2 regions of the Anaerorhabdus sp. genome follow, and region 2 is predicted to be linked to the other one. Evidence: a T-box and tRNA genes for the amino acid it is inferred to sense, from the RefSeq annotation. Region 2 holds a T-box; the other holds one or more tRNA genes.
What was found. The T-box of region 2 lies ahead of cysS (cysteine--tRNA ligase). A T-box ahead of a tRNA ligase gene usually reads a tRNA of that ligase, here a tRNA-Cys.
Positions count from the first base shown of each region.

Region 1: it has a tRNA-Cys gene. The T-box ahead of cysS (cysteine--tRNA ligase) is inferred to sense a tRNA for this amino acid. The anticodon was not compared.

Region 1 is NZ_JAVXGL010000105.1:161-5,353, reverse strand. Features, by position in the region: gene RSB60_RS10610 (amidohydrolase) at 298-1,926, shown strand; tRNA gene RSB60_RS10605 (tRNA-Leu) at 2,177-2,263, opposite strand; tRNA gene RSB60_RS10600 (tRNA-Cys) at 2,274-2,348, opposite strand; gene RSB60_RS10595 (ABC transporter substrate-binding protein) at 2,456-3,535, opposite strand; gene RSB60_RS10590 (ABC transporter permease) at 3,504-4,328, opposite strand; gene RSB60_RS10585 (ABC transporter permease) at 4,328-5,113, opposite strand; partial or broken gene RSB60_RS10580 (ABC transporter ATP-binding protein) at 5,113-5,193, opposite strand, start outside.
Region 2 is NZ_JAVXGL010000001.1:2,086-21,342, forward strand. Features, by position in the region: gene RSB60_RS00010 (helix-turn-helix domain-containing protein) at 1-1,414, shown strand, start outside; gene RSB60_RS00015 (GYF domain-containing protein) at 1,429-1,620, shown strand; gene RSB60_RS00020 (hypothetical protein) at 1,706-2,422, shown strand; T-box leader at 2,455-2,640, shown strand; gene cysS (cysteine--tRNA ligase) at 2,675-4,009, shown strand; gene RSB60_RS00030 (Mini-ribonuclease 3) at 4,009-4,392, shown strand; gene rlmB (23S rRNA (guanosine(2251)-2'-O)-methyltransferase RlmB) at 4,394-5,113, shown strand; gene RSB60_RS00040 (sigma-70 family RNA polymerase sigma factor) at 5,128-5,742, shown strand; gene rpmG (50S ribosomal protein L33) at 5,846-6,004, shown strand; gene secE (preprotein translocase subunit SecE) at 6,017-6,202, shown strand; gene nusG (transcription termination/antitermination protein NusG) at 6,204-6,776, shown strand; gene msrB (peptide-methionine (R)-S-oxide reductase MsrB) at 6,869-7,960, shown strand; gene rplK (50S ribosomal protein L11) at 8,158-8,580, shown strand; gene rplA (50S ribosomal protein L1) at 8,584-9,261, shown strand; gene RSB60_RS00075 (flavin reductase family protein) at 9,373-9,873, shown strand; gene RSB60_RS00080 (helix-turn-helix transcriptional regulator) at 9,934-10,593, shown strand; gene RSB60_RS00085 (MalY/PatB family protein) at 10,860-12,050, shown strand; gene RSB60_RS00090 (amidohydrolase) at 12,054-13,274, shown strand; gene RSB60_RS00095 (hypothetical protein) at 13,261-14,445, shown strand; gene RSB60_RS00100 (amidohydrolase) at 14,636-15,829, shown strand; gene RSB60_RS00105 (PRD domain-containing protein) at 15,854-18,220, opposite strand; gene RSB60_RS00110 (PTS sugar transporter subunit IIA) at 18,523-18,915, shown strand; gene RSB60_RS00115 (PTS sugar transporter subunit IIB) at 18,934-19,257, shown strand, end outside.

The DNA.
Region 1 (5,193 bases), on a different contig from region 2:
TCCAACAAATCATTCTACTTTTATCAACGTTTACATTGCTTTTAATTATATAAAAATCAGAAAAAATTGAAATTTAATACTAATTTCCAACAAAAAATATCATAATTAATTACCTAGCATTTTTTGAACAATCAATTGAAAGAGGTAAATTACTCGCTTTTTTAGTTTTATGCTATTATTTAAATAAGGAGAATGCAAGGTATTATAATTGTATAAATGTCAAAAAAAACAAAGAAATAAGATGTAAATACATTGATTGTACTTATTCATTACACAAATTATTTGAAGGGAGAAAATATGGAAAAAATATTTTATAATGGAACAATCATTACAATGGATGAAAAGAACAAAGAAGTAGAAGCAGTCTATGTAAAAGAAGGAAAAATTGCACAATTAGGAACATTTGAAGAAGTAAACAAATTGAAGAATGACCAAACTGAAATGATTGATTTAGAAGGAAACGTTATGTTTCCAGGCTTTATTGAACCCCATATACATTTAGACTTAGCTGCAATTATTGATCGAGCAAATTACATTGGCGGCATCAAATACGCAAAAACTGAAGATGTTTTAAATGAAATAAAACGTGTTATCGCAGAAACACCAAAGGGAGAATGGATTTTTTTCTTCGGTCTAGATTATTTAATTAATCGTGATCTTCCAAAAATGGATCGTAAATATTTAGATCAATTAACTAAAGACCACCCTCTATTTATCATCATCCAATCGATGCACACAACTTACGCCAACTCTTTGGCTTTAAGTGAATTAAAATTTAGTAAAGATACGAAAGACACAAGAGATGGTCACTGTTTCAAAGATGAAAATGGTGAACCAACTGGAGTCTTAACTGAACAAACCTTCGCACTAATGTTTCTCAGTAAATGGATGCAAAGTATAAATGAACCTATGGATACTTATTTCCTAAATAAAGCAAAGCAACTTGCAGCAGTTGGTATAACAACCTGCTGGACTGCAGGAATGATGCCACTTATCGAAAATCACAATCAGTTTGTATGTGACATTATAAATAAAGATGACTGTCCAATTCGACACGACTATGCAATCACTTATCCTAATTTCTTATCAGGTGCTGAAAGCCTAGACCGTCTCATCCCAAATCACCCTAAATCAAAATTTACCGGTATCAAATTTTGGTTTGATGGATCTCCATATACTGGAAACATGAAAATGTTTGATAATTATTTGGAAAACGAAATCATGCAAGACCGTTTATATGTACCTAAAAATCAAAATGGTGAATTTCTATTTGAACAAGAAAAAATGTATGAACTTATAAAAGAATATCATAATAAAGGAATCCAAATTTCTGTGCACTCGCAAGGCGATTATGCCGGCAAGGTAATCGTAGATATCTTTGAGCGTGTTCTAAATGAATTTCCAAGAGCTGACCATCGTCATCGTTTAGAACACTGTGCATTTTTAAGTGAAGAAGATACTAAACGATGCGCTAAATTAGGAATTCAATTAAGCTATCATGTCAATCATTTGTATTATTATGGCGAAGCCTTAAATGATTTAGTTGTTGGTGAAGATAGAACTAAAATTGCAGTTAACTGTCGCTGGGCATTGGCTAATGGAGTAAATTTCTCTTTGCATACGGATGATCCGATGTATTCCGCTAACCCTCTTCGCTTAGTATGTACTGCATCTACACGAAGAAGTCGCGCTGGTAAGGTATTCGGGCAAGAATATACAATACCTGTACATGAAGCTTTAAAAGGCATCACAATTAATGCTGCATTCCAATTAAATCGTGAAAAAGAAATCGGAAGCATCGAGATTGGAAAGTTTGCAGACTTCACAGTGATTCAAGAAAACCCATATAAAGTAGATCCATTAAAAATTGGTGACATCAAAGTAATTAAAACTTATTTAGATGGAAATGAAACGAACATAAAATAATCGATTATACTCAAGTGACCAATTTATTTTAATCCCGCTAAAGTAAACAAATGAAATCAGAAAAAACATTTGTATATGAAAAGCGGGATTTTTTTATTTGTGATGCATTAAAATGTCAATTTCTAGTAAACTTACCAAAGTATCAGTTGAGATGATTTTAATAGGATTCAATTATCTTGTTTACAAAATTCGCCAAAATAGAATAAAAAAACGACATATCTATAAAGATATATCGCTTTTTAATTAACGATGGTGGGGATAATGGGACTTGAACCCATACGATGTTGCCATCACCGGATTTTAAGTCCGATGCGTCTGCCTATTCCGCCATATCCCCGAGTCATATTTGGAGGTTCCTGCCGGACTCGAACCGGCGATCACAGAGTTGCAGTCTATTGCCTTACCAGCTTGGCTAAGGAACCAGTTTCTTTTCCGTGCTTTATTATTATATAGTAGTGACTATGAAAAAGCAACACCAAATTGAACTTTTTTCACAAAGAAAAAGCGAGCTATTTAAACTCGCTACATCTTATTGATTTTTAACTTTAATCCACAAATCTGAAAGTATTTTCTTCATTGCTTCATTATGATGGAAGTATTCATCATTTGGATTATCTGTACGTGGTAAATATGCAACATTACCTTCAAATTCGCCACCAGCCGCAATCATTTCATCCAAAACATTTTTATTTGAACTTGCATATCCAACTGTTGCAGAATTATCATATGACGCATCATCAGTCAATATGAAATTAATAAACTCATGTGCTAATGCTGGACATTTTGCATTCGCAGGAATAACCATTGCATCTACCCAAACGTTTGTTCCTGACTCTGGCATATAGTAATCCATCTCATCATTTTCAGAAAGAATATAAGCAGCATCGCCACTATAAACAACCGCTAAATCTTTTTCGCCATTAACCATACTATCAATAACTTCATCTGTTACATAAGCAGGATTAACATTTCTATCAAGTTCTAGTAACCATTCATAAGCTTCATTAATTTCATCAAGATTTTCAGTATTCATTGAATAGCCTAAAGCTTTTAATGCAATCATGAAACTATCTCTTTCAGAATCATACATATAAACACGATTTGCATATTTACTATTTTTTAACACATTGAATCCTTCTTTTTCAACATCTTGAGGATCTACATTATTTTTATTGTAAACAATGCCTACACTTCCCCAAAAGTAAGGAACTGAATATGTATTATCTGGATCATATGCTGTTGCCATAACACCATCATATAAATTCCCTTTATTTGTGATTTTATTCCAATCAATTGGTTGAAGTAATTTTTCGTCAATTAATCTTTCAATCATATAGTCAGAAGGAACTAATACATCATATTGGCTACCACCAAGTAATTTTGTATACATAACTTCATTTGAATCAAACAAAGAATAGTTTACTTTTACATTGTATGCATTTTCGAAATCTGAAATTACACTTTCACCAACATATTCTCCCCAGTTATATACATTTAATACATCACAACCATATTGTGCTATTGGATCAACATCACTTTTTTTAGAACCACATCCTGTAAGTGATAATGCCAAGATGCTACATAATAGAGTTACTAAAATCTTCTTCATTAATTTTCTCCTTTTTCTTTCTATCTCTAATCATCGGTACAACATTAACACCAATTAGTACAATCGTAATTACAAATACGATAATTGAAGATAATGCATTAATACTTGGATTAATTCGTTTATACATTGTGTAAACATATATTGATATATTATTGACACCAGGACCTGTCGTAAAGAATGAAATGATGAAATCATCAAATGACATTGTAAATGCAATCAATGCACCCGAAACAATACCTGGAGTAATTTGTGGAATAATAACTTTGATTAATGCTTGCCAAGGTGTACATCCTAAATCCAATGCAGCCTCAGCCAAGTTATTATCTAACTGCCTTAATTTAGGCATAATACTTAATATTACATACGGAATACAAAAGGCGACATGCGCAATTAAGAGTGTTGTAAATCCGGTTTTAATTTGTAGTGAAGTAAAGAATAACATCAATCCAATTGCTGTTACAATTTCTGGATTTAACATTGGTAAGTTATTTACTTGCATTACTGTTTCTTTTAAAATCTTACGTGATTTACTTAATCCAATTGCTGTTATTGTCCCAACAATTGTTGAGATGATTGTCGCAAGAACAGCGATAATCACGGTATACCAAATTGCTTCCATCATCGTGCGATTCGCAAACATCTTTTCATACCATTGTAGTGAGAATCCAGTAAAATTCGTCAAACTTTTAGATTCGTTGAATGAGAAGATAACTACGTACAATATTGGTAGATAGAAGAATGCTAACATCAAAATCAAATATAAATTTTGTGGTAAGTTTTTAATTTTTTTCATTAGTCACCCACCTCTGCACTTTCATAATCTAATTTCTTTGTGATAAACATTGAAATCAAGATGATAATTGCCATGATAAGTGAAATTGCTGAACCAAAGTTCCAATCACCTGTTGAAACAAAATAATTCTCAATCAAGTTACCAACTAATACAAAGTCTCCTCCACCCAACAATTTTGGAATAAAGAAACTTGATACCGCTGGTAAAAATACTAATGTAATTCCTGAAATAACTCCAGGAATTGATAATGGAAGTACAACACGTTTAAATGTTTCAAATCGGTTTGCACCTAAGTCTTGGGCTGCTGCAATAAGACTTGGATCCATTTTTAATAATGAAGTATAAATTTGAAGTATCATAAATGGTATAAAGTTATATACCATACCAATATATACTTTCATTTCTCCTGATATAGGAAAATCTAATAAAATACCGCGCCATGCATATGTACGCACAAGCATATTTATCCACATTGGAAGTGTAATTAATAATACCATCATTGTTCTTTTGTTAGAATTCAACTTAGACATAAAGTATGCAGCTGGATATCCGAGCAAAATACAAATAATTGTTGTAATAACCGCTAATTTTAATGAGCGCCATAATACATTAGGGAATATACTATCACTAAAGAAGCGAGCAAAGTTTGATAAAGTAAATTGTAATGTTAATACACCATTTCCTTCTTTTGTGAATGCATATAATACAATCAATAACATTGGAACAACAATAAATATTGCTGCCCAAATCATATAAGGGTAGACTAGCCTAGAAAAGCTTTTCATTAATAGGTACCTGTTTTACTCATGACATGAATATCTTCTGGTTCAAAATCTAAGCCTACCTTCATGCCCTCTTCTTTATA
Region 2 (19,257 bases):
ACGTCTTACTTTATCACAAACATTTTCAGTTTATATTACTGATGATGGAAGTGCGAAGGCAACAGGACAAACACCACAACTTACAAACTTTAATGATTTAGTACAAGTTAGTTCTTATAAAGATTTTGTGATTGGTTTGAAAAAAGATGGAACACTTGTTGGTGCAGGATCAAATAGTTATGGACAACTAGATACAAAAGATATTAAGAAAGCAATTGATGTTGCGGCAGGTGATAAACATACGGTTGCGGCATTAGAAGATGGAACAGTGGCTTGTGTAGGGGATAATTCTACAGGAGCTTGTGACATCAAAGAATGGAAAAATATAGTTGATGTAGAAGCGGGTGCAGGCTTCACGTTGGGAATTGATTCAAGCGGATCTGTATTTGTGGCAGGAAATGTTGTGAATTCAGCATCAATGACATCACAACAAAATGTAACAAAGATTGCGGTAGGGTCAAATGAAGTTGCATTCTTGAATAAATCACAAACAGTTGTGACAGTTCCATTAACAGGAACTGCAACAAACGTTTCTAGCCTTAAAAACATTTCTCAAATTGCAGTAGGAAATGGCTTTGTAGTAGGATTAGGAAATGATGGTAAAATTCAAATTGCTACAAGTAATGAAGAAATTAAGAAAATTGTGGATGCGTGGACAGGAATTGGAAGTATTGCAGCGAATGGAGATACTATCGTTGCTTATACAACGGCAGGAGTTTTAGTAGGTGCAGGTAATAATGCTTATTCTGTTTATCAAAATACATCTATCTCTGGCGAAGTTGAAAAATTAGAAAAAGTGACTAATGTTCAAGTTTCACAAGATAAAACAAAAATTAAACTTTCTTGGAACAAAGTAGAAGGTGCTGATTATTACGAAGTTAAAATAAGCACAAATCCTGAATATGTTGCAAAGAGTGTAGAAGCATCATTGAGTATTGATCAATCTAAATTCCAAGATGGTGAAAAATATACAATAACCATTACAGCAGCATCAAATACTGATAAAGAAATGAATTCTGAACCATTCACAACAGAATTTACATTTACGCTAGCAACACCAGAACCAACACCAACTCCAACATATACGTTAACAATTAATTATGTATACGATGATAATGGTTCAACAGCTTATCAACAATTTACAGGTACATTTAATTCAGGGGATACTTATAGTGTTAAGAGTCCAACAATTGATGGATATTCACCATCTGTTGCGACGGTTGAAGGAAAGATAGCGGATAAGAATTTAGAAATTACAGTTCGTTATATGAAAAAGGCAACACCAACGCCAACTCCAACACCGACGCCAACCCCAACCCCAACTGCAACACCAGATACAACAACTGAAGAGGGTTGTCATACAGCGGGTGGAACTTGGAACCCAGATACAAGTACTTGTACACCTAAAAGTTAGAGGAAGATAAGAATATGGATAAAATATGGTATGTAAGAAGTTCTAAACGTAAAGGTGGACCATTTACGGAAGAAGAATTGATACGTCTAATTCGCCAAGAAATTGTGGATGAGGAGTATGAAATTTGGAATCCAGATATGGAAAAATGGATGCGTCTTGTGGATAGTGTCTATAGTTTCTATATTCCAGTAAAGGAAGAAGAATAATCAGAGGGAGTGGTGAAAACCGCTCCTTCATCGTTTTAGTTGTAAGATTTGAGTAAGTTATGTAAAATATTAAACAGGTGAGAATATGAAAAAAATAAATTGGGAAAAAGTACTCTATATATTTGTGTTTATAAGTTTGATGATATCAGCGATTTTTATAGGGTATCGTATCATTGTTGCTCCAGCAACAATTGAACCAGGAATGGAATATGTGCGAATAAAATCGGAATATACACTTATGTTTGCGCAATGCTTGTTAGGATTGCTTGCGATGGTTTTACCAAGTATATTTGAAAAAAGATTTAAAGTAAGAATACCGAGTTATATGATGATTCTTTATGTCGTATTTCTATACTGTGCAATCTTTTTAGGAGAAGTAAGAAGTTTTTATTACAATGTAAATCATTGGGATACAATATTGCACACGTTTAGTGGGGGAATGTTAGGAGCACTTGGGTTTTCATTTGTAAGCTTATTGAACCAAAGTGAAAAAGTTCCAATGAATCTAAGTCCGTTATTTGTTGCAATTTTTGCGTTTTGTTTTGCTGTAACATTAGGTGTTGTTTGGGAAATTTATGAATTTACATTTGATGGTATTTTAGGATTGAATATGCAAAAATTCATGTTAGAAAATGGTACACAGCTTATTGGTAGAGCTGCTCTGGCAGATACAATGAAAGATTTAATCGTTGATGCGGCAGGGGCACTCGTTGTGTCTATTATTGGATATATTTCGATGAAGAAACAAAAAGATTGGTTAGAAAAAGTACAACTTCGTCGAGTTAAGCACGTTGAAAATTGACTTGAGTCATAGTTTATAGTAGTCTATACTTAAATAAACTGATGACAAGAAGAGTAGAATAAACAAAATCTTTAGAGACAATTGGGTTGGTGAAACAATTGGGTAGACTTTATTTGAAATGCATCTATGAGGGCTTATCCGAAATGTAGGGTAAGACGTGACTCGCGTTAAGAGATTGAGAAGTAAGAAAAGTGGAACCACGCAATGGCGTCTTTTTAAAAGAGATGCCATTTTTATATGGAGGAGAAAAATATGCGTTTATACAATTCAAGAACATTAAAAGTAGAAGAATTCAAACCGCTCGTTGAAGGGGAAGTAAGCATGTATGTATGTGGACCAACGGTCTATAACCATATACATATTGGAAATGCTCGACCAATTATTGTGTTTGATACATTACGTCGAGTATTTGAAGCGGAAGGATACAATGTAAAATATGTATCAAATTATACAGATGTCGACGACAAGATTATAAAAAAAGCCCATGAAGAACATAGACCAGAAGTAGAAATTACACAAGAATATATACAAGCTTATAACGATGTGCGTCATAAACTAAATGCACATGACTTATATAAAACACCTAAAGTAACTGAAACAATGGATGATATTATTGATTTTATTGATGAACTTATTGAATCAGGCCACGCTTATGAAGTTGATGGGGATGTTTTCTTTCGCGTGAATAGTGTAAAGACCTATGGAGAAATTTCGCATCAAAACATTGAAGATTTACAAGTAGGTGCAAGAATCGATGAGAATGAAAAGAAAGAATCACCGCTCGACTTTGCATTGTGGAAAAATACGGATATGGGAATTAAGTGGAAAACAAAATGGGGAGAAGGTCGCCCAGGTTGGCATACTGAATGTGTCGTAATGATCCAAAAAGAGTTTGGGAAAAATATGATTGATATTCATGGTGGGGGTACAGATTTAAGATTTCCGCACCATGAAAATGAAGTTGCACAATGTCGTGCAATTCATGATACATCACTTGCGAATTTTTGGTTGCATAATGGAATGATTAATATTGATGGTATCAAGATGAGTAAATCACTTGGTAATTTTACACTTGCAAAAGATGTGTTAAATATTTACGGTCCACAACTAGTTCGCTGGGTAATGCTATCTGCACATTATCGTATGGAACTAAATTTTAGTGATGAGGTATTTGAAACAGCAAAAAAAGAATTAGACAAAGTTATGACATCTTATAAACAAGCAAACATTAAATTAGGATTAATGAATGAGAAATTAGGGGTAGAATTTGATACTCAACTTTACCGTGAATTTTTAGATCAAATGAATGATGATATGAATACACCAAATGCTTACGCTATTATTTTTGAAACAGTGAAAAAACTAAATCAAGTATTACGTGTGAAGGAAATTGATTCAAATGAAGTAAGTAAATATGCGGTAACCTTGGAGAAGATGTTAGAAGTATTAGGTATTGAATATAGCCGAATACCATTAACTGATGATGATAAAATTGTTTTTGCGAAATGGAATGAAGCCAAATCAGAGAAGAATTATGAATTAGCGGATACCTATCGTAATCAACTAAGTGAAAGAGGACTTGTTTAATGCGAAGCAATGAAGTTTCAGGAAGTACGCTTGCTTATTTGGGTGATGCGATATGGTCATTGAAAGTACGTGAATATTTAATTGAAAAAGGATATGCACGTGCTAAAGATTTGCAGACAAAAAGTGTGAAATTTGTAAGTGCAAAAGCGCAAGCAGCTTTTTACTATAAACTTGAAGAAGAGAAATTTTTCACTGAACAAGAATTGGAAATCTTTAAACGAGGCAGAAATTTTAAAAGCGACAGTGTTCCAAAGAATACTGATGTAGCTACATATCGTGTCTCAACAGGATTTGAAGCAGTATTAGGATATTGGTTTATGGAAAAAATGATGGATAGAATTGATTTGTGTTGGGACAAAGTTAAGACCATGGTGGAGGTGTAATATGGCACAATATGTTTATGGGAAAAACGTTATTCAACAAATACTTCAAGACAATAAGAAGATAAATGTATTGTACATATCAGGCGACCAAAAGCAGATTGAACAAGAAGCTAAACGCAAGGGAATACGAGTAGAAAAAGTAGATAAAAAATACTTGGATAAGTTAAGTAATAATGGAAATCATCAAGGAGTTATTGCGAATATTGATGATTATAAAACTTATACAATCGAAGAAATACTAGATTCTATTCCTAGTGATAAAAAGGGCTTGTTGGTTTTACTGGATGAGTTGGAAGACCCGCATAATTTAGGTGCGGTACTAAGAACTGCAGATGCGGTGGGAGTTGATGGAATAATCATTAAGAAAAATAATGCGGTGGGATTAACACCAACTGTAGCGAAAGTTTCAGTAGGTGCCATTGAGACGGTAAAAGTTGCGATGGTAACTAATTGTACCCAAACGCTTAAGATGCTTAAGCAAAAAGGTTATTGGGTGGTTGGAACGGATATGAAGAATGCTCAAGATTATCGTCAACCGCAATATGATACCCCACTTGTTGTGGTTATTGGCAACGAGGGTAAAGGGATAACTCGTCTTGTTAAAGAAGAATGTGATTATATGGTTAAACTTCCGATGGTGGGGGAGATTTCTTCTCTCAATGCATCAGTTGCTTGTGGAATATTGTTGTATGAGGTATATAATAAACGCTTTCCTTTATAAGAGGGAGAAAGCTTATGTGGAGTACAATGCCGGGTGATTATGAACTTCTCTATTATTGCAGACAGATGGATGAGCAAGCGCTATATTTTTTGATTGAAAAATATGAAGCATATATGGCGAAGATTGCGGCAGATGCAGTTGCTAAAAATACTTTTTGTGAGATTTATCGTGATGAATTTGTGGCGGAAGCACTAGAAGTAATTTATAACGCAATTTGGAATTATCGCGAAAATAAAGAATGTAGTTTTGGAACGTATTTTTATACATGTGCATCACGAAGAGTAAAAACATTAATGCGACATTATTTGCGTGAATCAAATGCAGCTAATCTATATGCATTGTCTTTGGATGCGATAATCAAGGATGATTGTGAATCAACATATTTAGATCATTTCGGCACGGAAAATGATTGTGGTAACCCAATATATCATTTGGACTATAAAGAGGCCGTGATGCGGGTGAATGAGGTTCTAGCAGGGTTTAGTGATGTAGATAAACAAGTGCTTTATTACTATTTAGATGATGTAACCTATAATGAAGCTGCAAAGAATCTTCAATTTTCTTTAAAAAAGTATGACAATCATATTCAAAAGATAAAACGGAATATTAAGGAAAAAGTCTATAAATAGAACGAGGGGAACCTCGTTTTTAATTGAAACAGTATTTATTGACGGGTTTAAACCTTTATGTTAGAGTAAATAAGCATAGAAACCGAAAGGAGTTGTTTTAATAGTGGCAACAAAAGAGGATAAAGTTATATTAACTTGTACGGTGTGTTTGTCTAGAAATTATACAACTCATCGTAATAAGAAGTCATCGACTGAAAGACTTGAGTTAAACAAGTTTTGTAAGAAGTGTGGTACACATACACTTCATAAAGAGACGAAATAGGAGGTCAACGATATGTTGAAATGGTTTAGTTTTGACGGCATTATGAAAGAGGCGAAACGTATTCGCTGGCCAAAGACAAAAGAATTAATGTCAACTATGGCAGAAGTTTTATTATTTATTGTATTCTTTGGAACTTTCTTCGTAGTTTGTGAGTTTTTAATTACATTCTTCTTGAAAGTGATTGGAATAGGAGCTTAGTATGACAGATATAAATAAAGATTTTATCGATGAAACTGAGAAAAGATGGTACGTTGTAAATACATATGCTGGTCATGAAAACCGTGTTAAAGAAAATCTTGAACGTCGTGTTGAATCAATGGGTATTACAGATTATCTATTCAGAATTCTAGTTGCAGAAGAAGCTGAAATTGAATACAAGAATGGAAAAGAAATTACTAAAATGCATAATCTTTTCCCAGGGTATCTTTTTGTAGAAATGATTATGACAGATGATGCTTGGTATGTTGTTCGTAATACACCAGGTGTTACAGGATTTATCGGTTCTTCAGGAGGAGGGGCTAAACCTTTCCCAGTATCTCCAGATGAAATTGATTCAATCTTGAGAAGAATAGGTTTAGGAGAAACAGTTGTAAATGTTGACTTTAAAGTTGGCGATACTGTTAAAATCTTATCTGGACCATTTAGCGGTATGGAAGGTAAAGTTAATGCAATGAATGACCAAACTAAAGTTGCATCTGTACTTACCATTCTATTTGGACGTGAAACTCCTACAGATATTTCGTACACAGATTTAGTTAAAGCAGATCTATAAACGTTACTCATTGAGTAGCGTTTTTTAATTCTTGAGCATAATAATTGCACTGAGAAATAAAACGCTTATTCTATAGATACAGGAGGTGTTATGTGAAGAAACTAATAATTATAATCCTGTTAGGTATGAGTTTTCTGATTAGTGCATGCACAGTCGAAAATCAAGATAATAAAATAAAGGAGGTTTATGACGTGAATAAAATTGGAAAAGATAATAATTATGTACCAAAAGAGAATACAAATGTTATTTATTTAGCTGGGGGATGCTTTTGGGGTGTTGAAAAATTAGTACAAAGTATACCAGGTGTCATTGAAGGCGTATCGGGATATGCAAATGGAACAATTGAGGCACCAACATATGATCAAGTTAAGCAAGGAACTACAGGTTTTAGAGAGACAGTAAGGGTTGAATATGATCCAAGTATTGTAAGCTTAGATACAATTTTATATGCTTACTTTTCAGTGGTGGATCCAACAGTTGAAAACCGCCAAGGTAACGATATTGGTTCACAATATCAAACTGGAATTTATTATACCGATGAAAAATCAATGGAGACAATTAGAAAAATTGTAGAAATTGAAAAGCAACGAACAAATAAATTTTCAGTTGAAGTTAAACCACTAGAAAATTTCTTTGAAGCTGAAGAATATCATCAAAATTATTTAGATAAAAATCCAACAGGATATTGTCATATTTCTAAAGCAGAGTTTGAACGTGTGAAGAATATGGTCGTTGATGCATCAAAATATCAAAAACCAAGTGCAGAAGAAATTAGTGAAAATTTGACTGCTGAACAATATGCCGTGACACAACAAGCGAAAACAGAGAAACCTTATGATAATGAATATGATGAATTCTTTGAAGAAGGTATTTATGTGGATGTGGTAACAGGAGAACCTTTATTCACGTCATTTGATAAATATGATAGTGGTTGTGGATGGCCAGCATTTAAGAAAGCAATTGACGAAAATACAATAGTTGAAAAAGAGGATACATCATTTGGAATGGAACGTATAGAAGTAGTAAGTCGAGTAGGTAATTCACATTTAGGACATAAATTTGAAAATGATCCAACTTCACCAAATGGAGTGCGTTATTGTATTAATAGTGCATCTCTACGATTTATTGCGAAAGATGATTTAGAAAAAGAAGGATATGGCGAGTATTTGGAACTTTTTAAGTGATTTTTCAATTTTGATTAAAAAGTGGGTAAATAATTAAAAACACCTTATTTTATAGGCTAAAATGCAAAAAATAGTTGACGATTACCCTATATTGGAGTATCATTTTTAATGCACACATGTGCATTCTATGCGTGGGAGGACTGCAACTAGTCCATTGTACCACTGCACTGACAAACAAATACAAGGAGGTATGTCAAGTGAGTAAGAAAGTTGCGAAAATCTGCAAACTTCAATTTGCAGCTGGTGGAGCAAAGCCAGGACCAGCATTAGCATCAGCTGGTATCAACATGCCACAATTCTGTTCAGCATTTAACGATGCGACTAAGGATCGTGGGGGAGATATCGTACCAGTAATTATTACAGCGTACGAAGATAAGTCATTCGACTTCGTGTTAAAAACAACACCTGCAGCATCATTAATTAAGAAAGCTGCAAAAGTACAAAAAGCATCAGGAAGCCCTAAGGCTATTAAGGCTGGTAAAATCACAGTGGATCAATGTAGAGAAATTGCTGAATATAAAATGCCAGATTTAAATGCAAATGATGTTGAAGCTGCTATGCGTATTATTGCGGGTACAGCACGTAACATGGGTATTGTTGTAGAAGGCATGGAGGACTAAGAAATGGCAGGAAAGAAATATTTAGAAGCTGCTAAGTTAGTTGACCGCAGCAAAACATATAGCTATACAGATGCGATTGCACTTGCTAAAAAGACAAGTACAGTAAAATTCGATGCTTCAATTGAAGCATGTTTCAACCTTAACGTTGATCCTCGTCATGCTGATCAACAAATCCGTGGAGCTATCGTGCTTCCAAACGGTACAGGTAAAACACAAAAAGTTTTAGTAGTAACTCAAGGAGCAAAAGAACAAGAAGCTAAAGACGCTGGCGCAGATTTCGTTGGTGGAAAAGAAATTCTTGAAGAAATCAAAAAAGGTTGGTTTGAGTTTGATGTTATCGTTGCTACTCCTGATATGATGGGAGAGCTTGGTAAATTAGGTAAAGTATTAGGTCCTAAAGGATTAATGCCAAACCCTAAAACAGGAACAGTTACAGTTGATGTAACTAAAGCTGTTAATGAAATCAAAAAAGGTAAAATTGAATACCGTGTTGATAAAGAAGGAAACATTAATGTAGCTATTGGTAAAGTATCATTTACTGATGAAGCATTAGCTGAAAACTTCAAAACTTTATATGATATTATCGCTAAAGCTAGACCAGCTGCAGTTAAAGGTATCTTCATGACATCAGTGACTCTTGCATCTACAATGGGTCCTGGCGTAAAAGTTACAGTAGAATAGTAAATTAGAATGTCGAAAGACATTCTTTTTTTTGCGTAAAATTATCAACTAGGCTGGTGGATATCTATTGTGTTAAAATAGAAAAAGAGAGGGTTAGAATGGAGCGATAATATGTTAAAAGCTATTGGTATTTCAGAGTTAGATAATAATATTTTTGATTTGATTTCGAAGGACTGGGGAGTAATAACAGTAAATGCTAAAGATAAAGTAAATGGAATGACTGTAAGTTGGGTGCAAATGGGACACTTATGGAACAAAGATGTAGTTACAGTTTATGTCAGACCACAACGCTATACGTATGAATTTATTAATCAAGAAGATACGTTTTCACTAGCCTTTTTTGATGATAACTATCGGAAAGAACTTGCGTATTTAGGAAGTGCTTCAGGACGTAATGAAGATAAATTAACTCATTGTAATTTTACTACTTCAATTGTGGATAACACACCAGTGATAGATCAAGCAAAGCTTGTTTTTGTTTGTAGAAAACTATATGAAGTGGATTTAAAAGAAGAGAATTTTGTAGATAATGATATCATGAATAAATGTTATCCAGACAAAGATTTTCATCGAGCTTATACTGCAGAAATTATGAGTGTTTTGGTTAAGTAGTAAAAAGCAATCAATATAAATTATGTTATAATATGAATAGAAAATAAAAGGGTGGATAATATGGATGATATTTTGATTGAACAGTATAAGAAAATAGCAAAGTTTTTAGCTGCTTGTCTAGGTAAAGATTATGAAGTAGCCATCCATGAGATAAAGAATGATGAACTTAAATTAGTGTGTTTAGAAAATGGAGATATTTCTAAAAGAACAATAAATGCACCACTCAGTGAATTAGCATTACGATTTATTAGTGATGAAAAATATAAGAATTCAGATTATGAAGTAAACTATAAAGGTTTATCAGGTGATAATGTATTACGTAGTTCAACATTTTTTATAAAAAATGATAAAGGTAAACTTATTGGATTATTATGTATTAATTTCAATATTGGTCATATCAATAAGAGTATTAAAAAAATTAATGATGAACTAAAAGAATTGTTTGATATTGTGGATACAAATAATTATGTTGAAGAGGCGAATGTAGAATATTTCACCGAAGATATTTCTACTGTGATAAGCAATATAATTGAACCGATTATTAGAAAGAAAAATCTACCAGTAGCACGATTAAGTTTTGATGAAAAAATGTTATTGATAGAGGAATTAAAAAAACAAGGAGTGTTCTTGTTAAAAGGAGCAGTAAGTGAAGCAGCTATTCAACTTCATTCATCAGAAGCAAGTATTTATCGATATTTAAAGAAAACTAAAGATGCTTAATTGATAGAAATCAGTTAAGCTTTTTTAATGGATAATAAAAAATTATTGACGTGATAAAAAATTATCACTATAATTAAACTATGGAATAGAACTAAGAAAGTATTAGAAAGTCCCATAAGGAAATTTCCCTAGATTGATATTTTACAATTCATTAATTAAAAATGTTTTAACTAAAACATTCTTTTAATTATGGTTTGTTTGAGCTTTTCTGACTTTTTTATCTGTTCAGTAGAAAGGGAAACTATAAAAATATAGTGAGGTAGTATATGTATTATGATTTTGAAACACTCATAAATAGAAGTGAATTAGGTTCCTCTAAATGGTTAGGTATGATACAAAAGAAACCTAATGTTTCAAAAGAGATAGTTCCATTTTCAGTTGCGGATATGGAATTTAAAAATGCTCCTGAGATTATTGAAGGCTTGAAAGAATATTTAGATGAAACTATTTTAGGATATACAAGTCCAACAGAGAATTATTTGGATTCGGTAGTGAATTTTATGAATCGTCATCATAATTGGGAGATAGATAAATCTTGGATTGTGACAGCACCAGGTGTTGTACCAGCACTTGCACACGCAATTAGAGGCTTCACTAACCCAGGTGATGGAGTAATCATTATGACTCCAGTATACTATCCGTTCTTTGCATGTGTTACTATGAACAACCGCGTGATTGTTGAAAATCCGCTTGTTGATAATGAAGGACATTATGAAATTAACTTTGAAGATTTAGAACTCAAAGCAAGCAATGCAAAGAATAAAATTCTGTTATTCTGTTCTCCACACAATCCAATTGGTAGAGTGTGGACAAAAGACGAATTAGAAAAAGTAGCGGCCATTTGCCTAAAGTATGATGTGTTAATTATTTCTGATGAAATTCATTTTGATTTGATTATGCCAGGGTATGAACATACTGTGATGGCTACACTTTCTGATGAGGTTGCGGATAAATGTATCGTGTGCACAGCTCCATCAAAAACGTTTAACTTAGCAGGGATGCAGACAAGTAATTTAGTTATTAAGAATGAAAATTTAAGAGAACGTATGAAAAGTGCAATGCTTGAAGTAGCATTTCTAAGCTGTGGAACATTAGGTTATAAAGCATGTGAACTTGCGTATACGCGATGTGATTTATGGTTAGAAGAATTAATAATGAAAATCAATGAGAATAAAAATATTGTGGAAGAATTTTGTAAAGAACATATACCTGAAATTAAAGTATACCCATTAGAAGGAACTTATTTACAATGGTTAGACTTGCGAGCCTTTGGGTTAAATAATGAAGAATTAGAAAAAGCAATGATTGAAGACTGTGAACTTTTCTTTGATGAAGGATACATCTTTGGAGAAGCAGGAACAGGCTTTGAACGAATTAATATTGCATGCCCAACAGATGTTTTGTTAGAAGGTTTAAGACGACTAGCAAAATGGGCAGAAACAAAAAGAAAGGAATAATGTATGAGATTTAAAGATGCTTTTGAACATGTTGAAAATTATGTAATTGAAACAAGAAGAGAGCTTCATCGATTAGCTGAACCAAGCGATCAAGAAAAAAATACATTTGCATTCATTACTGAAGAAATTAGAAAACTAGGATTTAGTTACGAGATTGTTGAAGAATTTACGGTTGTTGCGAAATTACAAACAGGAAGAAATGGGAAAACGGTTGCATTACGAGCGGATATTGATGGTCTCCCTGTCAAAGAAAATAAACATAATTTAAAACGTGAAAGAACATGTATTTCTAATCGTCCAGATGCTAGTCATATGTGTGGCCATGATGCCCATGTTGCCATGCTATTAGCGTCAATGAAAGTATTAAAAGAAATACAAGATGAACTTGTAGGAACTTATTACTTTTGCTTTGAACAAGGAGAAGAATTAGGAAGAAGAAAAGGTGTTACGGCAATACTCAATTATTTAGATGAACAATGTATAGATACCGTTTGGGCGATTCATGTTTATAACAAATTAAAAGCTGGAAAGATATGTGTTGATGCGGGTCCAAGAATGGCAGGTGTTGCGGGTGCCATGGTTAAAGTGATAGGTAAAGGTGGACATGGTTCAAGACCGGACTTATCAAATAATCCTGTTTATGCAGCTGCGAATATTTTGGTTAATTTAGGTGGTGTGTTTACCAATAGAATTGACGCGAATGAGACTGTGACATGTGGAATTACTACTTTAACAGGTGGTGGAACACCTAATGTATTTAGTGATGAGGCAATACTTGCAGGAACATTTAGATTCTTCAATGTTGAAGAAGGAAGAAAAGCGGTTGATTTGTTTAAAAATGTGAGTGAACATACGGCTGCGATGTACGATTGTTTTGTTGAGTTTGATGAAAAAACAAAAGTATTAGGTGTACCAGTTATTACGAATAAAGAATGCAGTGAGTTCGCTAAGAAAAGTCTGCCAGAATTTATTGGAGATAATTGTATAACTTCTTGTGATAAATGGTATGCGTCAGAATCATTCTCAGCATATACAAGTATGTATCCATCTGTCTTTGCGTTTTTAGGAATTGATAATGAAGAAGAAGGCTCGGGAGCAGAACATCACAGTGAATTTTTTGATATAGATGAAAAGGTTTTAATGATAGGGGTTAAGGCAACAGTTGGTTATGCAACAAGTTTCGCTAAGATAAATAAGGAGGAGAAAATAGATGTGGGATCTTAGTACAGGATTTGCGGTAATTGCAGTTATCATGCTTGTTGGTGAAATTATTTCCTCGAAAACAGGAGGTAAACTTCCACAAATGTTTATTGTCGCAACACTATTCTTATTTGGATACTGGACATTTTTACCGAAAGATATTCTTTCGATTTCAGGATTGAATGTGGTAGCTGAAATATGTAAACTGTTTATTCTTATTCATGTAGGATCAATGTTTAATATCAAATCATTAATTAAAGATTGGCGTGTAGTAGTGACAACATTATGTGCAATTGCTGGAATACTTGCACTTGTGTTAACGGTAGGAACTTTAATATTTGGAAAAGAAATCGCAATCATCGGTGCAGCACCATTAACAGGTGGAGGTATGGCTGCAATGATTATGAATGAAGGTGCAATTGCATTAGGTAAAAATTCATTAGGTGTAGTTGCCTTTGTTATCTTCATCATGCAAGGATTTGTTGGTTTCCCAGTAACTGCCTTCTTCTTACGTAAAGAAGGAGAACGATTAGCAGAAGAAATTAGAAAGAATCCAAGTTTAATTCATGAAGTTAAAGGTGAAGAATCACAAGATCAAGCAACTTCGAAAAAACGAATCTATGAATATGTTCCAAAGAAAATTTGTACACCTACTTATTATTTGACAATCATGGGTGTTTTAGGATGTTTAGGGCTAATTATCTTTAAGCTTTTAAACGGTGTTGTTGATCGAAGCATTATTATGATTATTGTGGGTATAACTGCAAGCCAAATTGGAATAATACCTCCGAATCCGATGAATAAAGCAGATTCTGCAGGGATTTTGAACTTAGCTCTATTTGCGAGTTTTATGTCAGGGTTTGCGGATACAACGCCAGCATCAATTGGTCAAATGGTAGTGATTGTATTTGGATTATTAATCATTGCGACAATTGGAATATTGATATTCTCAATTCCAGTAGGTAAGAAATTTGGGTATTCTACATGGATGGCTTCAGCGATTGGATTGAATTGCTTTTTAGGATTTCCATACAACTATAATTTAACAAATGAAGCTGTTGCGGTTGTAGCAAAAACAGAAGAAGAAAAGGCATATTTAACCGAACAAATGCTACCTAAAATGATAATTGGAAGTGTTGTTGCAGTGACTTTGGTGAGTTGTATAGTTGCAGGATTCTTAGTTAAAATGTTGTAAGGTTACAAATGAAGAAAGTGTAAAGTTAAACTTATTTAATTGTTAAAAAATGTATGAAAATTACAAATTTTACCAAATGAAGAAAGTTAAATACACTTTCTTTTTTAATTTTGTGAGACTATAATGCAAGTATCTTAGATGACTTTAAATAATAATTTATAGAACTAAAAATTAATGAGGAGGGGTAATAATGAAGTTTGAAAGAGAATTTGGGCAAGTTAATGAATATGTAATTGAAACAAGAAGAACATTACATCGCTTAGCTGAAATTAGTGATGAAGAAGTTCAAACGTTTGCGTTTATTAAAAATGAAATTGAAAACATGGGATTTGATTATGAGATAGTTTCTACGACGTCATTAGTAGCAAGACTAGAGACGGGAAGACCTGGGAAAGTAGTTGCAATGCGAGCGGATATTGATGCGTTGGCAGTTAAGGAAAACAAAAGGAATTTGAAATATGAAAGGACATGTATCTCAAATAATCCAGATACATGCCATGCTTGTGGACATGATGCTCATGCGGCTATGCTTCTTGCAAGTATGAAAGTATTAAAACAAATTAAAGATCAACTTGTTGGTACTTATTACTTTTGTTTTGAACAAGGAGAAGAATCGGGGAGAAAAAAAGGTTCAGTACCAATCATTAATTATTTAAGTGATAAAGCAGTAGATACGGTGTGGGCTATCCATGTTTACAATAAACTTGAATCAGGAAAAATATGTGTAGATGAAGGTCCACGAATGGCTGGTATTGCCGGGGCAATTGTAAAAGTAATTGGTAAGGGTGGACATGGGTCAAGACCTGACTTATCAAAGAATCCCGTATTTGTAGCTGCCAATATTGTTGTGAATTTGGCGGGTGTATTCGAAAATAAAATTGATGCGAATGAAACAGTAACACTGGGCATTACAACAATTGAAGGCGGAGGAACAATGAATGTCTTCAGTGATGAAGCGAAAATACTAGGTACTTTCCGCTTCTTTAATGAAGAAGAAGGCAATAAGGCAGTAATAGCATTTAAGTCGGTATGTGAGCATACAGCGGCTATGTATGGATGTAGTGTTGAGTTTGATGAAATAACACGTGTATTAGGAAGACCAATTAAAACAGACGCAAAATGTAGTCAATTCGCAAAACAAGTATTACCTAGTTTTATAGATTCATCGTGTCTAGCGTCCTGTGTTCCTTGGCTAGCTTCAGAATCGTTTTCTACATATGCACGAACATATCCATCTATCTTCGCATTCTTAGGTATCAAAAACGATGAGAAAGGTGCTGGGGCTGAACATCATAGTGAATTTTTTGATATAGATGAAGATGCATTACTTGTTGGGGTTAAAGCGACAGTAGGGTACGCTATAAGTTATGCGGCAAAAAAATAGGTCGAGCAAATAGGCTCGACTTATTTAATTAGCACGCTTGTTTTCCATTGCGCCAATAAAGATTTGACATAAATAAACTAATTCACTCAATGGTATTTTAATACCGAATTGATTTTCTATATCCTCAACATTCTTTTCTAATATTTTTAATACATCACCATTATTTCTTACAAATTCATTCACTTTCTTATAACTAGCAGGTTGATTGCGAATAATGCGTTCAACGACAAAGGCCATATGTACAATGTATTTTACCATGAGGATATCATCGTAGATAATATCTAAGTCATTAATAATTCCATCAAAAGATTCTTTTGCAAGATGCATTACTTTATCTGGATTTAAAAATGAAAGTGACTTAATCAAAATTTCATTTCGTATCAAGTCAAGAATATCGAGATTGTTCATATCAATAGATTCATCTAAAATTGAATTATTGAAATCCTTGAAATCTTCAATGAGGGTAGATTTATCTTCAAGTTTTTTAAGAATTTGAGGAATGGTATGAATGCTTGTGTTTTCAACATAAACAGCACGAGTGCAATGTTCATTAATACAGTTCATAATTTCATCAGACAATCGTTCATCTGTAAGAACAAGTATTCCTACGGTACTCTCCATTTTATTTAATAACTGGATAAGTTCATTTTTCTTTTTTACAAAATTATATAAACCAATATCAATGCTGTAATGTTTTACTGGAGTTTTTAATGAATCGATAAAGAGGGAATAGTTTTTTGTAGTGCTTGGATTAGAGAATATTAATAATAATGGTATCTCATGATTTTCTGCAATACAGTTTGCGAGCGAGATATATTCACTTAAAAAATATTTTTCTTGTTCTGGTAATTCCACATTGTAAGTTGTATTTAATAAATTTTCTACAGTATCAAGTGTAGTCATAATAGCAGGATTGAGTTTTAAATTATTTACTTTATAATACTGATAACTTAGTTTTTTCAAGCTTTCAATGACTTCACTAATGTGTGTTAGTAAGCCAGAATATAACTGATCATTTTTTGTGAAAGACTCATTGCTTAATGTTTCATTCAATAAATAGTAATAATCACGTGTAGAGGAAGCAGTTAAGGTGGTTAGTGGTGTGTTGAGAGCTTTTTTAATACTTAAACTACATAATTCATAAATCGTAGTAATTTCATTTTTAAGAGCTTCATTTGAATCAACCAGTGCAATTTGATCTTTAGAGACATAGAGTAATTGACCGAAAATCATTTTGCGATAAGGGCTATTTACATGGGGTGTAATTGCAAAGTAGTTTTTATTAAGCAATGAATAAATGTTACTTAATTCGTCGATATGATTATTTACATTAGCAATATGAATAAGTAGTTCATCACTTAAATCATCAAAGGTAATTTCAAGCGGTGATTTATTGTGATTAAGCAAGGCTGTGGCAATGGCGATTTTTATTTCGCGCTTTAACTCGAAAATGTTTTCTTTATAGATTGACATGATAAAACAGTTTAATACATTCTTTGTGATTTGTATTGTGCGGTTAATATTGTCAGCTTCTTTTTGGAGAATATCGAGAACAAGACACATTCTTTCTTTAATTGTTCTTTGTTCGAACGTGGGGATTCTGATGATAAGTGGTACAAGGTGTCTATACTTAAACTTCTCAGCAAAACGACTACTACTTGTAGCTAAGACAATACTGCAGTTATAATTTTTATACATACTTAAATTTGATAAAAGACGGCCTAAATAAAATTGACTGGTTGAATTCAAATTCTCAAAGTTGTAGAATACAATCATTTTATTATTGCATTTTTTATTTTTAAACCAATCATTAACAATGTCATTTATATCGATGTCTTGGCAATTAAATTCTACAAAATCAGAAGTATTACGAAATATATTTTTAGCCATCCCATATTCAAATAAGCGCATGATGAGTGATTGCTTGCCAGTACCACGGTCACCAAAAATAATGCAAGGAAGCGGATTGTTAGGATAAGCGATAGCTGCTTTCATTCGTTGAATAGGCATATATAGACTTTCAAAGGTATTATAACCAATAACGGTTTTGAAAGGATCAATGCTAGAAATAGCTTCTTCTATTTCCTCATTAATTGATTGAAGAAAATTGTCTTTTGTTGGGAAAACATCAGAACAATAAAAGTTAGGATAGTGATTATTAATTACTTCTTTTGAAAAGAAGAGCGAAGGTCTTCCTAATATTTTAGAAATTAAATTTTCTCGACAAAGTTTGTTGAGCATTCTAGAAACATTGGCACGGTCTAGAAAAAGCTCATTACTGATTGTTTGAGCATCTTGACCGATATCGGCTAAATTATTCTTCTTTACCTGTTTCTCGGTGTGATTATAAATGTACTCTCTTATTTCTTGTTCACGATTAGATAGTTTCATATTATTTTCCTTTCAAAACAATTCGTGCAGAATTTTGTTAATAGTTGGACAAATAGGTAGATAACTAAATCATAAATTGTACATTGTGTGTAAAAGTTCTTGTAGTAATTGATTTAATATTACACACAAAAGGTAATCAGTGTCAAATGTTAAATATTTCACATACAAAAGCCAAGTAAAAGGCTTTTTTTATGCAATTTTAATTACACACAAGGTAAATTTGTGATAATTTCACAAATTTTGACTTAAAAAAATTGGTGCTGTAACGTAGTACTCAAGAAAGGAAATCGTGGAAAAAAACTATGATCGAAATAATTGTTGTATCCCACGGAACATTATCGGAAAGCTTGGTGAAGAGTGCCGAACTTATAGCGGGGGAAGTGGATAATGTAAAAGCCTTTGGACTACATGCCGGTGATGATATTGATAAGTTCAAAGCAATAATTGAAGAAGCAATCAAAAAAGGAACGGAGGAGTCAAGCGTATTGGTTTTAACAGATTTAATGTATGGAACTCCATTTAATGTAGTTTCATCATTAATGGACAAATATAAGTTTCATCACATAACAGGTATAAACTTACCTATTTATTTAGAAATTGTAACATCAAGAAAAATCATGGGAATAGACGAGCTCTGCAAAACAATCAAAGAAATTGGCCCGACAAGTTTTGTCTATATAAACGAGATTATATAAAAGGCAGGAGGTGAAAATATGAAAAATGTCGTACTCGCACGAATCGATGATCGTTTAATTCATGGACAAGTTATTACAGCTTGGATTAAAACAATTAAAGCACAATCAATCTTAATTATTGATGAAGCATTAAGCAATAATATAATGATGCAAAGAATTTATAAAGCTTCAGCACCAACTAATATTGAACTTGTGATTAAAACACCTGCTGATGCAGTGGAATGGCTAAATGAAGATAATCCAAAAGGTAATGATGTCATAATTCTTGTTAAAACTCCAGAAAGACTAGAAGAGCTAGTTGATCAAGGAATAAATATTAAAAAAATTATTCTTGGCGGTATG